DNA from 3 places in the Clostridium sp. TJA020 genome. Region 1 is predicted to be linked to each of the others. Evidence: predicted binding sites of a transcription regulator. Region 1 holds the regulator's gene; each other region holds the start of a gene.
What was found. The regulator Rex, encoded in region 1, represses fermentation and respiration genes when NADH is low (regulators of the CRP and FNR family bind a similar motif). The targets are predictions, from matches to a motif close to ATTGTTAANNNNTTAACAAT.
Positions count from the first base shown of each region.

Region 2: AC4FQ1_RS00060 (tRNA-binding protein) is a predicted target of Rex. The motif match lies at 1,670-1,689, and genes of this name have one in related genera.
Region 3: AC4FQ1_RS07690 (acetyl-CoA C-acetyltransferase) is a predicted target of Rex. The motif match lies at 1,785-1,804, and genes of this name have one in related genera.

Region 1 covers NZ_JBZEFC010000006.1:48,033-51,324, reverse strand. Annotated here, with positions in the region: gene AC4FQ1_RS09945 (heavy metal translocating P-type ATPase) at 1-773, shown strand, start outside; gene AC4FQ1_RS09940 (redox-sensing transcriptional repressor Rex) at 1,367-2,005, shown strand; gene AC4FQ1_RS09935 (short-chain-enoyl-CoA hydratase) at 2,281-3,063, shown strand; gene AC4FQ1_RS09930 (acyl-CoA dehydrogenase) at 3,124-3,292, shown strand, end outside.
Region 2 covers NZ_JBZEFC010000001.1:8,724-12,015, reverse strand. Annotated here, with positions in the region: gene AC4FQ1_RS00065 (DNA topoisomerase III) at 1-1,350, opposite strand, end outside; gene AC4FQ1_RS00060 (tRNA-binding protein) at 1,701-2,051, shown strand; gene AC4FQ1_RS00055 (nucleoside deaminase) at 2,253-2,726, opposite strand; gene AC4FQ1_RS00050 (xanthine dehydrogenase family protein molybdopterin-binding subunit) at 2,828-3,292, opposite strand, start outside.
Region 3 covers NZ_JBZEFC010000003.1:356,099-359,390, forward strand. Annotated here, with positions in the region: gene AC4FQ1_RS07690 (acetyl-CoA C-acetyltransferase) at 506-1,684, opposite strand; gene AC4FQ1_RS07695 (deoxycytidylate deaminase) at 1,944-2,438, shown strand; gene upp (uracil phosphoribosyltransferase) at 2,495-3,124, opposite strand; gene rpiB (ribose 5-phosphate isomerase B) at 3,144-3,292, opposite strand, start outside.

The DNA.
Region 1 (3,292 bases):
TTGTTGATGAGTATAAATTATCAAGTAATAGTGATATAGATGATAATGTAATTGAAAGACAAGAAGAAGTTTCAGGTAAAGGTGTAATAGTTAGAGCTTACAATAAAAATATACTAGTTGGTAATAAAAAGCTTATGAAATTAAATGGTATTGACGTTCCAGAGGTTAATGAAATAGGAACTATAGTATATGTTTCAATAGATAATGAATATAAAGGTAATATAATTATTTCAGATCAAATAAAAGATGATGCAAAGAGTGCTATAGATAATCTTAAATTAATTGGTGTAAATAAAATAGTTATGTTAACTGGAGATAGTAAAAAGGTTGCAGATAAAGTTTCAAATGAGTTAGGAATAACAGAATATTATTCAGAATTATTACCAGATAATAAAGTTGAAAAAGTTGAAGAAATATTAAAGAGTAAAAAGACAGGAAAACTTGCATTTGTTGGAGATGGTATAAATGATGCCCCTGTACTTGCAAGAGCAGATGTTGGAGTAGCTATGGGAGGAATAGGTTCAGATGCTGCTATAGAAGCTGCAGATGTTGTTCTTATGAAAGATGAACCTTCAACATTAGTGGATTCAATTAAGATAGCAAGAAAGACTAATAAAATATTATGGCAAAATATAATATTTTCATTAGGTGTAAAAATATTAGTATTAGTACTTGCCACTCTTGGAGATGCAAATATGTGGGAAGCAGTATTTGCAGATGTAGGTGTAACATTAATTGCAGTATTAAATTCAATGAGAGCACTTAGATTATAAAATTTAAAAGTATTTAAAAGACTTTTAAAAATATATTTTGTTTAATATAAAATTAGCGTAAAGTTATGATATTTATATTGTAGTTTTACGCTAATTATTAATTTATATAAATATATTTTTTTGTAAATAATATTAAACACTTTGATTTATAAAAGATTATGAATTATAATATGTGTTACGAAATTATAAATTACAAATATTATTAAAAATAAGAAATTATATTTTAGTATCTATATATAAATTATGCCTAAAAAAATATTATATCCTATCTAATCCTTTAAATACAGGTAATTCCATTGACAAAGGTAGAAAAGAAAAGTATAATCTACTACGGTAAATCTTTCAGGCAAAACAAGATGGGTAGCATACAGGAATTTTTCCTGTTGTAGAGTTTAAAACTTTACATCTTATTCAAGCAAAGTTTATATATAAGATGGGCGTCTTATATATAAACTTTATTTTTTATAATAAAATTGGATTATTTTAATTAAATTATGGTAATATATATAATGATAGTTAAAAATTTAACTCTCAATTATAGAGTTTTATATAATTATGTTTAATCAAATATAAAAATTAATAAGGAGATACGTATGGAAAAAAAGAAATCTATTTCTATGGCTGTGATTAAGAGACTGCCTAAATATCACAGATATTTAAATGAATTATTAAAAAATGATGTAGACAGAATATCTTCAAAGGAATTAGGAGAAAAAATAGGCTTTACAGCTTCTCAAATACGTCAAGATTTAAACTGTTTTGGTGATTTTGGACAACAAGGATATGGATATAATGTACGTGAATTAGCAAGTCAAATAAGTACTATATTGGGATTGGATAAAGAGTATAATGCAGTAATAATTGGTGCTGGTAATATAGGTCAAGCAATAGCCAACTATACTAGATTTAGTAAAATGAACTTTAAGTTAAAGGCTATATTTGATGCTAATCCTAAATTACTTGGAATGAGAATAAGAGATGTTGAAATACAGGATATTGACAACTTAGAAGGGTTTTTAAAAGATAACAAAATAGACGTTGGAGTAATATGTGTACCTAAAATTAATGCACAAAGAGTTTGTGATACTTTAGTCGAAGGTGATGTAAAAGGAATATGGAATTTTGCACCTGTAGATTTAATTGTTCCAGAAAATATAACTGTTGAAAATGTACATTTAAGTGAAAGTTTATTAACTTTAATATATTTATTACATGATAAGAATAATAAATAATAGCTTTAAAGCTAGATAAAATAAGAGGTTTTGAGGAATTGTAAAAAAATACACAAAATTTTAGAATGATATTGCAAAAAATTTAACAAAGTATTATAATTGTAATTGAAGTTGAGAGACTTCAATTATTTTTTAGTTAGATTTGTTAATATTATAACAAACAATTGAAAAATAATTACAAAATTTCAAGTTTTTAATGTTTGATAAAGTGAAAATTAGAAAAATATTCAAATAATGTATATTAATTGGGTTGTGAAAAAAGGGAGGCTTTATTAATGGAATTAAAGAATGTAATTCTTCAAAAAGAAGGAAATTTAGCTATCGTAACTATAAACAGACCAAAAGCATTAAATGCTTTAAATTCAGAAACATTAAAAGATATTAATACAGTTGTTGAAGATTTAGAAAAGGATAACAACATAACTTGTGTTATATTAACTGGATCTGGAGAAAAATCTTTTGTTGCGGGTGCTGATATTTCAGAAATGAAAGATTTAAACGAAGAACAAGGAAAAGAATTTGGTATTTTAGGTAACAAAGTATTTAGAAGATTAGAAAAATTAGACAAGCCAGTTATAGCTGCTATCTCAGGATTTGCACTAGGTGGTGGATGTGAACTTGCAATGTCATGTGATATAAGAATAGCTTCAGAAAAAGCTAAATTTGCTCAACCAGAAGCAGGTCTTGGAATAACTCCAGGATTTGGTGGAACTCAAAGATTAGCAAGATTAGTTGGAGAGGGAAAAGCAAAAGAACTTATTTATACATGCGATATGATAAAAGCTGATGAAGCTTTAAGAATAGGATTAGTTAATAAAGTGGTTCCTTTAGAAAATTTAATGGATGAAGCAAAAGCTATGGCTGAAAAAATAATGGCCAATGCTCCAATAGCTGTTAAGTTATGTAAAGATGCAATCGGAAGAGGAATGCAAGTAAGTATAGATGAAGGAATAATGATAGAAGCAGAAGACTTTGGTAAATGTTTCAGTACAGAAGACCAAGTTGAAGGTATGACTGCTTTTATGGAAAGAAGAGCTAAAAACTTCCAAAACAAATAATGAAATAGAATATATAAATTCACTAATAGATTTAGGTGTATTATTAGGAGGGTAATTTAAATGAATTTCCAATTAACTAGAGAACAAGAATTAGTAAGACAAATGGTTAGAGAATTCGCTATAAACGAAGTAAAACCAATTGCGGCTGAAATTGATGAAACAGAAAGATTCCCAATGGAAAACGTTAAAAAAATGGCTAAGCTTGGTATGATGGGAATACCTTTTAGTA
Region 2 (3,292 bases), on a different contig from region 1:
AAGCTCTTGTTCTTTTATATCCTCTTTATCATCCTCATCTTCTCTATCAAATACCTTTTTCCACCCTTTTGATTTAATTACTTTTCCTTTTGCTATAACTTTTTCTCCATTTATCTCTCCTTCAAGAGTTGTTTGAATATATTCAAATGGAGGTAATAATACTGATAAAAATCTTTTAACAACTAAATCATATACATGTCTTTCATCTGAACTTAAATTTGCTAAATTACTCTTTTCCTCTGTTGGAATTATAGCATGGTGGTCTGATACCTTACTATCATCAACAAAACTTTTATTTGCTTTTATTTTACCCTTTAAAAGCTCTGTTGCTATAGCTCTATATTCTCCAAATGCTATTCCTTTAAGTCTATCTGGAATAGTAGATACTATATCTCCTGATATATATCTTGAATCTGTTCGTGGATAAGTTAAAAGTTTATGATTTTCATAAAGTCTTTGCATTATATTTAATGTTTGCTTTGCAGAATATCCATAAATTTTATTACAATCTCTTTGAAGCTCTGTTAAATCATAAAGCTTTGGTGAATAAGTCTTTTTATTAGCTTCTTTAATATCAACTATTTTTATTTCACCATTTTTTATTTTTAATGATACTTTATCTTTAAAATCAGCATTAAATATTCTTGAATTATTATCTTTATTTACCCAAGTAAAATTACATTTATTTGTTTTTATATCTATTGTGTAATATTCCTTTGGTTTAAAATTTTTAATTTCCTCTTCTCTTTGTACTATCATAGCTAAAGTTGGTGATTGTACTCTACCTGCTGAAAGCTGAGCATTATGCTTGCAAGTTAAAGCTCTTGTTACATTAAGTCCAACAAGCCAATCAGCTTCTGCCCTACATTCTGCAGCATGAAAAAGATTATCATATTCTTTTCCATCTTTTAAATTTTTAAATCCATCTTTTATAGCCTTATCTGTCTGAGATGATATCCAAAGTCTCTTGAGAGGCTTTTTAACATGAGCTTTTTCAATTATCCATCTTGCAACAAGCTCTCCTTCACGTCCTGCATCTGTCGCTATTACAATTTCTCCTACATCTTTTCTATACATTTGCTCTTTAACAATTTTAAATTGCTTTCCACTACCTTTTATAACCGTAAGCTTCATATGCTTTGGAAGCATTGGCAATGTTTCCATATTCCATGCTTTCCATGCTGGATTATATCCTTCTGGTGCATCTAAAGTTACTAGATGTCCTAATGCCCATGTTACTATATACTTTTCTCCTTCTAAATATCCATTCCCCTTTTTATTACATTTTAAAACTCTTCCAAGTTCTCTTCCTACTGAAGGTTTTTCTGCTAAAACTAATATTTTACTCATATAAATTCCTTTCAATCTATATTAAAAAGTTATTTTCTACACTATTTAACATGATAACTTAATATTTAATTCTTATTATTTCATTATAAACTAAATAACAATTAATACAAAATTTTTAATTATCATTATACTTTTCTTAATAACAAAAAATTTTACTAAATACAGATATTTTAAAATTCTACAACAAAATTATTTATTGCACTTTTTTAAATATAAATTCTTTTTAAATATTTGAATATTTTGTAATTAATGTTATAATAATCCTAAAACAAGGAATAATTTAATATAAACTTGTAGCATAATTTTTTATTATTTTATAATTATTAATTATTTAAAAAGGAGGAGATATTATGACAGCTTCTGTTAAAGAAAATATTAATATGGACATAATTGATAAAATTGATATTAGAGTTGGAACAATAAAATTAGTTGAGGATATTGAAAAATCAAAAAAATTAGTTAAACTAACTGTTAATTTTGGTGAATTTGAAAGAACTATATTAGTAGGAATGAAAGGCGAAAGAGAAAATCCTAAGGAAATCGAAGGTCAACAAGCACTATTTATAGTTAATTTACCTCCAAAGAAAATGGCAGGTGAAATTTCAGAAGGTATGCTTTTTGATATTGGATATGCTGATGGAATTACCCCCGTTTTAGCACAACCTGAAAAACCAGTTCCTAATGGAACAAGAGTTGGTTAGAACTTAACATAACATTAAAAAATATTATTTAATGTTATATAAAAATATTTTAAAATAATATTATATAGTATTAATAAAAATAACAATTAACTAAAACCTTTTTAGTTTTCCATGATACACATTTTAATATAATATCAATAAAAAATAACCTAATAAGTAATTTTTAAAAATTACTTATTAGGTATTTAATTAAAACTTTTACTAATAATCTGTTCTTAAATTATCCTTTGTCCAATATTCAAAAGCTTTTAAACATTCACTTTTATCTAAAGCTTCCAAATCTATTATTTTTTTATCATTACAATCTTCTTTTAAAAACTTTAATATATGCTCATCTCTAAAGCCAATATCTCTAGCATCTTGAACTGTGCATCCATAATACACTTTTGATATATTAGCCCAAATAATAGCTGACATACACATAGGACAAGGTTCTGATGTTGTATATAATTCACATCCACTTAAGTCAAAAGTATTAAGTTCTTTACAAGCTTTTCTTATAACGTTTACTTCACCATGAGCAGTAGGATCATTATCTTTAATTACAGTATTATGAGCCACAGCTATAATTTTTCCATCCTTAACTATTGCTGCACCAAATGGACCTCCTTCGTGATGCTTCATTCCATCCATGCAACTTTCAACACATAAATTCATTATCTTATCTTTTTCCATATTCATACCCTCTTTATCTTAATTATTATATTAATTATTAAATTATTTACATATTAATATTATACTTATAATAATTTATTTTTAAAATATGGCTAATAATTTTATGCATCTTTCTTTAAGCTAGCCATTAATATTTTCTCAGCTGTCATAGGTAAGTCTCTAATATTAACTCCCATTCCATTATATATAGCATTTGCTATTGCTGGAGCTGGTGTATTAATAACAATTTCACCTATTGATTTAGCTCCAAATGGACCCGTTGGTTCATAACTACTTTCAAATTCTACTCTTACATTACCAACATCTAATCTAGTTGGTAACTTATATTGCATAAAAGTATCATTAATCATTCTACCATTCTTGTCATAGTTTATATCTTCAAGTAATGCCATACCAATACCTTGCACTATTCCACCTTCTGCTTGTATTCTTGCAAGTGCTGGATTTATTACTGTTCCACAATCAACTACTGAAACATAATCAACTACTGATGTTTTTCCTGTTTCTTTATCAATTTCAACTTCAACCAATCCAACCATAAATGGTGGTGGTGAAACTGGACTTGA
Region 3 (3,292 bases), on a different contig from region 1:
TTTTAAAGCAAATACCTGTATTTTCTTAATTTATTTCAGTTTATTATATTTTATTTACTGATTACTGTTATTTCCTTTGATTTAGTATATTTTTCAGTTATGGAGAAAGAAATAGGTTGTTTAATTTCTTTTTTCTGAATATTCAGATTTCTAATGCATTCCTCATTTTAACTTTTACTATATTTTTCATAAGTTTTATAATATTTTTTAAATTTTGCTACTATGTATACATTTTCTTAAAAGCTTATAATGTTTAACTTCATATGTAGTTTGAATAAACCTTTTATTTTTTATTCATTGTGTTCTTTAATTATTAATATTTTTATTAATTTATTCATGTTTATGCATATATTAATTTATATTTCTACATATTTTTATTTATAATAATCATTTATTCTTTATATTTTTATTATAAACATTATTATCTTATAAATCATTAAAAATATTCAAAAAAAATATACCTTAAGAAAATTTCTTAAGGTATACTTTTAATTATATATTATAATTATCTTTCAACAATTATAGCAGTTCCCATTCCGCCACCTATGCAAAGTGTAGCTAAACCTTTTTTAGAATCTCTTTTTTCCATTTCATGAAGTAATGTAACTAATATTCTAGCTCCTGAAGCTCCAACTGGATGTCCTAAAGCTATAGCTCCACCATTTACATTAACTTTACTCATATCGAATCCTAAATCTTTAGCTACTGCTAAACTTTGAGCTGCGAAGGCTTCATTTGCTTCTATAAGATCTAAGTCTTTAACTTCTAAGCCAGTTCCTTCTAATGCTTTCTTTGTTGCACCAAATGGTCCATATCCCATAATTGCTGGATCTACTCCTCTTGATCCATATGAAAGAATTTTAGCCATTGGCTTAATTCCTAAACTTTCAGCTTTTTCAGCGCTCATTACAACTAATGCAGCAGCTCCATCATTTATTCCTGATGCATTACCAGCTGTAACTGTTCCTTCTTTAATAAATGCTGGTCTTAATTTTGCTAAAGTTTCTTCAGTTGTTCCAAATCTTGGGAATTCATCAGTATCAAATATTTTTGGTTCTCCTTTTCTTTGAGGAATTACAACTGGAACTATTTCATCTTTGAATCTTCCTTCTTTTATAGCTTTTTCCGCTTTTTGTTGTGAAGCTGCAGCAAAAGCATCTTGTTCTTCTCTAGTTAAGTTCCATTGTTTAGCTATATTTTCAGCTGTTACTCCCATATGATAATTGTTGAATGCATCCCATAATCCATCAGTTATCATTGTATCTATCATTTTTCCATTACCCATTCTTTGTCCCCATCTTGCTGTATCTAAAGCAAATGGAGCTCTTGACATACTTTCCATACCACCAGCTACTACTATATCAGCATCTCCAGCTTTTATCATTTGAGCTGCTAAGCTAACTGCTCTTAATCCTGATCCACAAACTTTATTTAAAGTCATTGCTGGTACTTCATTTGGAAGTCCTGCCTTTATAGCTGCTTGTCTAGCTGTATTTTGACCAAGACCTGCTTGAATAACATTTCCCATTAATACTTCTTCTACCATTTCTGGTTTAATTCCTGCTCTTTTTATTGCATCTTGAATTACTGTTGCTCCTAAATCTACTGCTGGAACATCTTTTAAAGATCCTCCAAATGATCCTAACGCTGTTCTAACAGCACTTACTATTACTACTTCTCTCATTAACAAAACCTCCTAATATATGATTACTTTAAACCATAATCTTTGTTAAACTCTTAACATACTTTTATTATAACCATTTCATTCCTAATAATCAATAGTTTTTGTTAAATTTTAAACAAATACTTTTTATAATATTTTTACTTTTTTTGTGATTGTATTATAATATTAATTAAATTAATATTAGTTTATTAATTTAATAATGTTATTAATATATATAAATAGTAAAATTACATAATTTTTATAAAAGGAGCTTTTATTTATGAAAAGAACAGATTACATATCTTGGGATGAATATTTTATGGGACTTGCTCTTTTATCAGCAAAAAGAAGTAAAGATCCAAGTACACAAGTTGGAGCATGTATAGTTAGTCCTACCAATAGAGTATTATCTGTTGGTTATAATGGATTTGCCTTTGGTTGTTCTGATGATGATTTTTCTTGGAATAGAGAAGGAGAATTTCTTGAAACAAAATATCCTTATGTTGTTCATGCAGAACTTAATGCCATATTAAATAATAGAGGTGTATCTTTTGAAAATGCAAAATTATATGTAGCTCTATTCCCTTGTAATGAATGTGCAAAGGCTATAATACAAAGTGGAATAAAAGAAGTGATTTTTTTAAGCGATAAATATTCTAATACAGATGTTGTTAAAGCTTCTAAAAAAATGTTTAATGCAGCTGGAGTTAAATTAACTCAATTGAAACCTTCAGTAGAAAAAATAGAACTTTCATTTAATGTAGATGATATTTAAAAAAATAAATCCTTCTATTTATAAATAGAAGGATTTATTTTTAAACCTTATAATAATTATTTAGTACCAAATAATCTATCCCCTGCATCTCCAAGACCAGGTACTATATATCCTTGCTCATTTAACTTTTCATCTATTTCAGCTACGAATATATCAACATCTGGATGAGCTTCCTTTATAGCCTTTATTCCTTCTGGTGATGAAATTAAACACATAAGCTTTAAGAATTTAGCTCCTTTATTTTTAAGCATTGTTAAAGCATCTATAGCTGATCCACCAGTTGCAAGCATTGGGTCTACAACTATTATTTCTCTTTCAGCTATGTCTTGAGGTAATTTACAGAAATATTCAACTGGTTGTAATGTTTCTTCATCTCTATATAATCCTATATGTCCAACTTTAGCTGCTGGTATAAGCTTTAAAACACCATCTACCATTCCAAGACCGGCTCTTAGTATTGGAACTATTGCTAGTTTCTTACCTGCAAGCATTCTACATTTTGTTTTACATATTGGTGTTTCTATTTCAACATTTTCTGTTGGTAAGTTTCTTGTAACTTCATATGCCATTAACATTGAAACTTCTGATACTAATTCTCTAAAATCTTTTGATCCAGTATCCTTACTTCTTATAAATGCTAACTTATGTAGTATTAATGGGTGATTGATTTCTGTAACTTTACTCATTATTTAACGCCTCCAAATTTTATTTATTATATTTTTCTTCTATTTTAGATATTTTGTCTATTCTTCTTTGATGTCTATCTCCCTCAAATTTTGAATTTAAGAAAGTTTTCACGATATCAATTGCAAGACCTGTTCCTACAACTCTTTCGCCTAATGCTAATATATTAG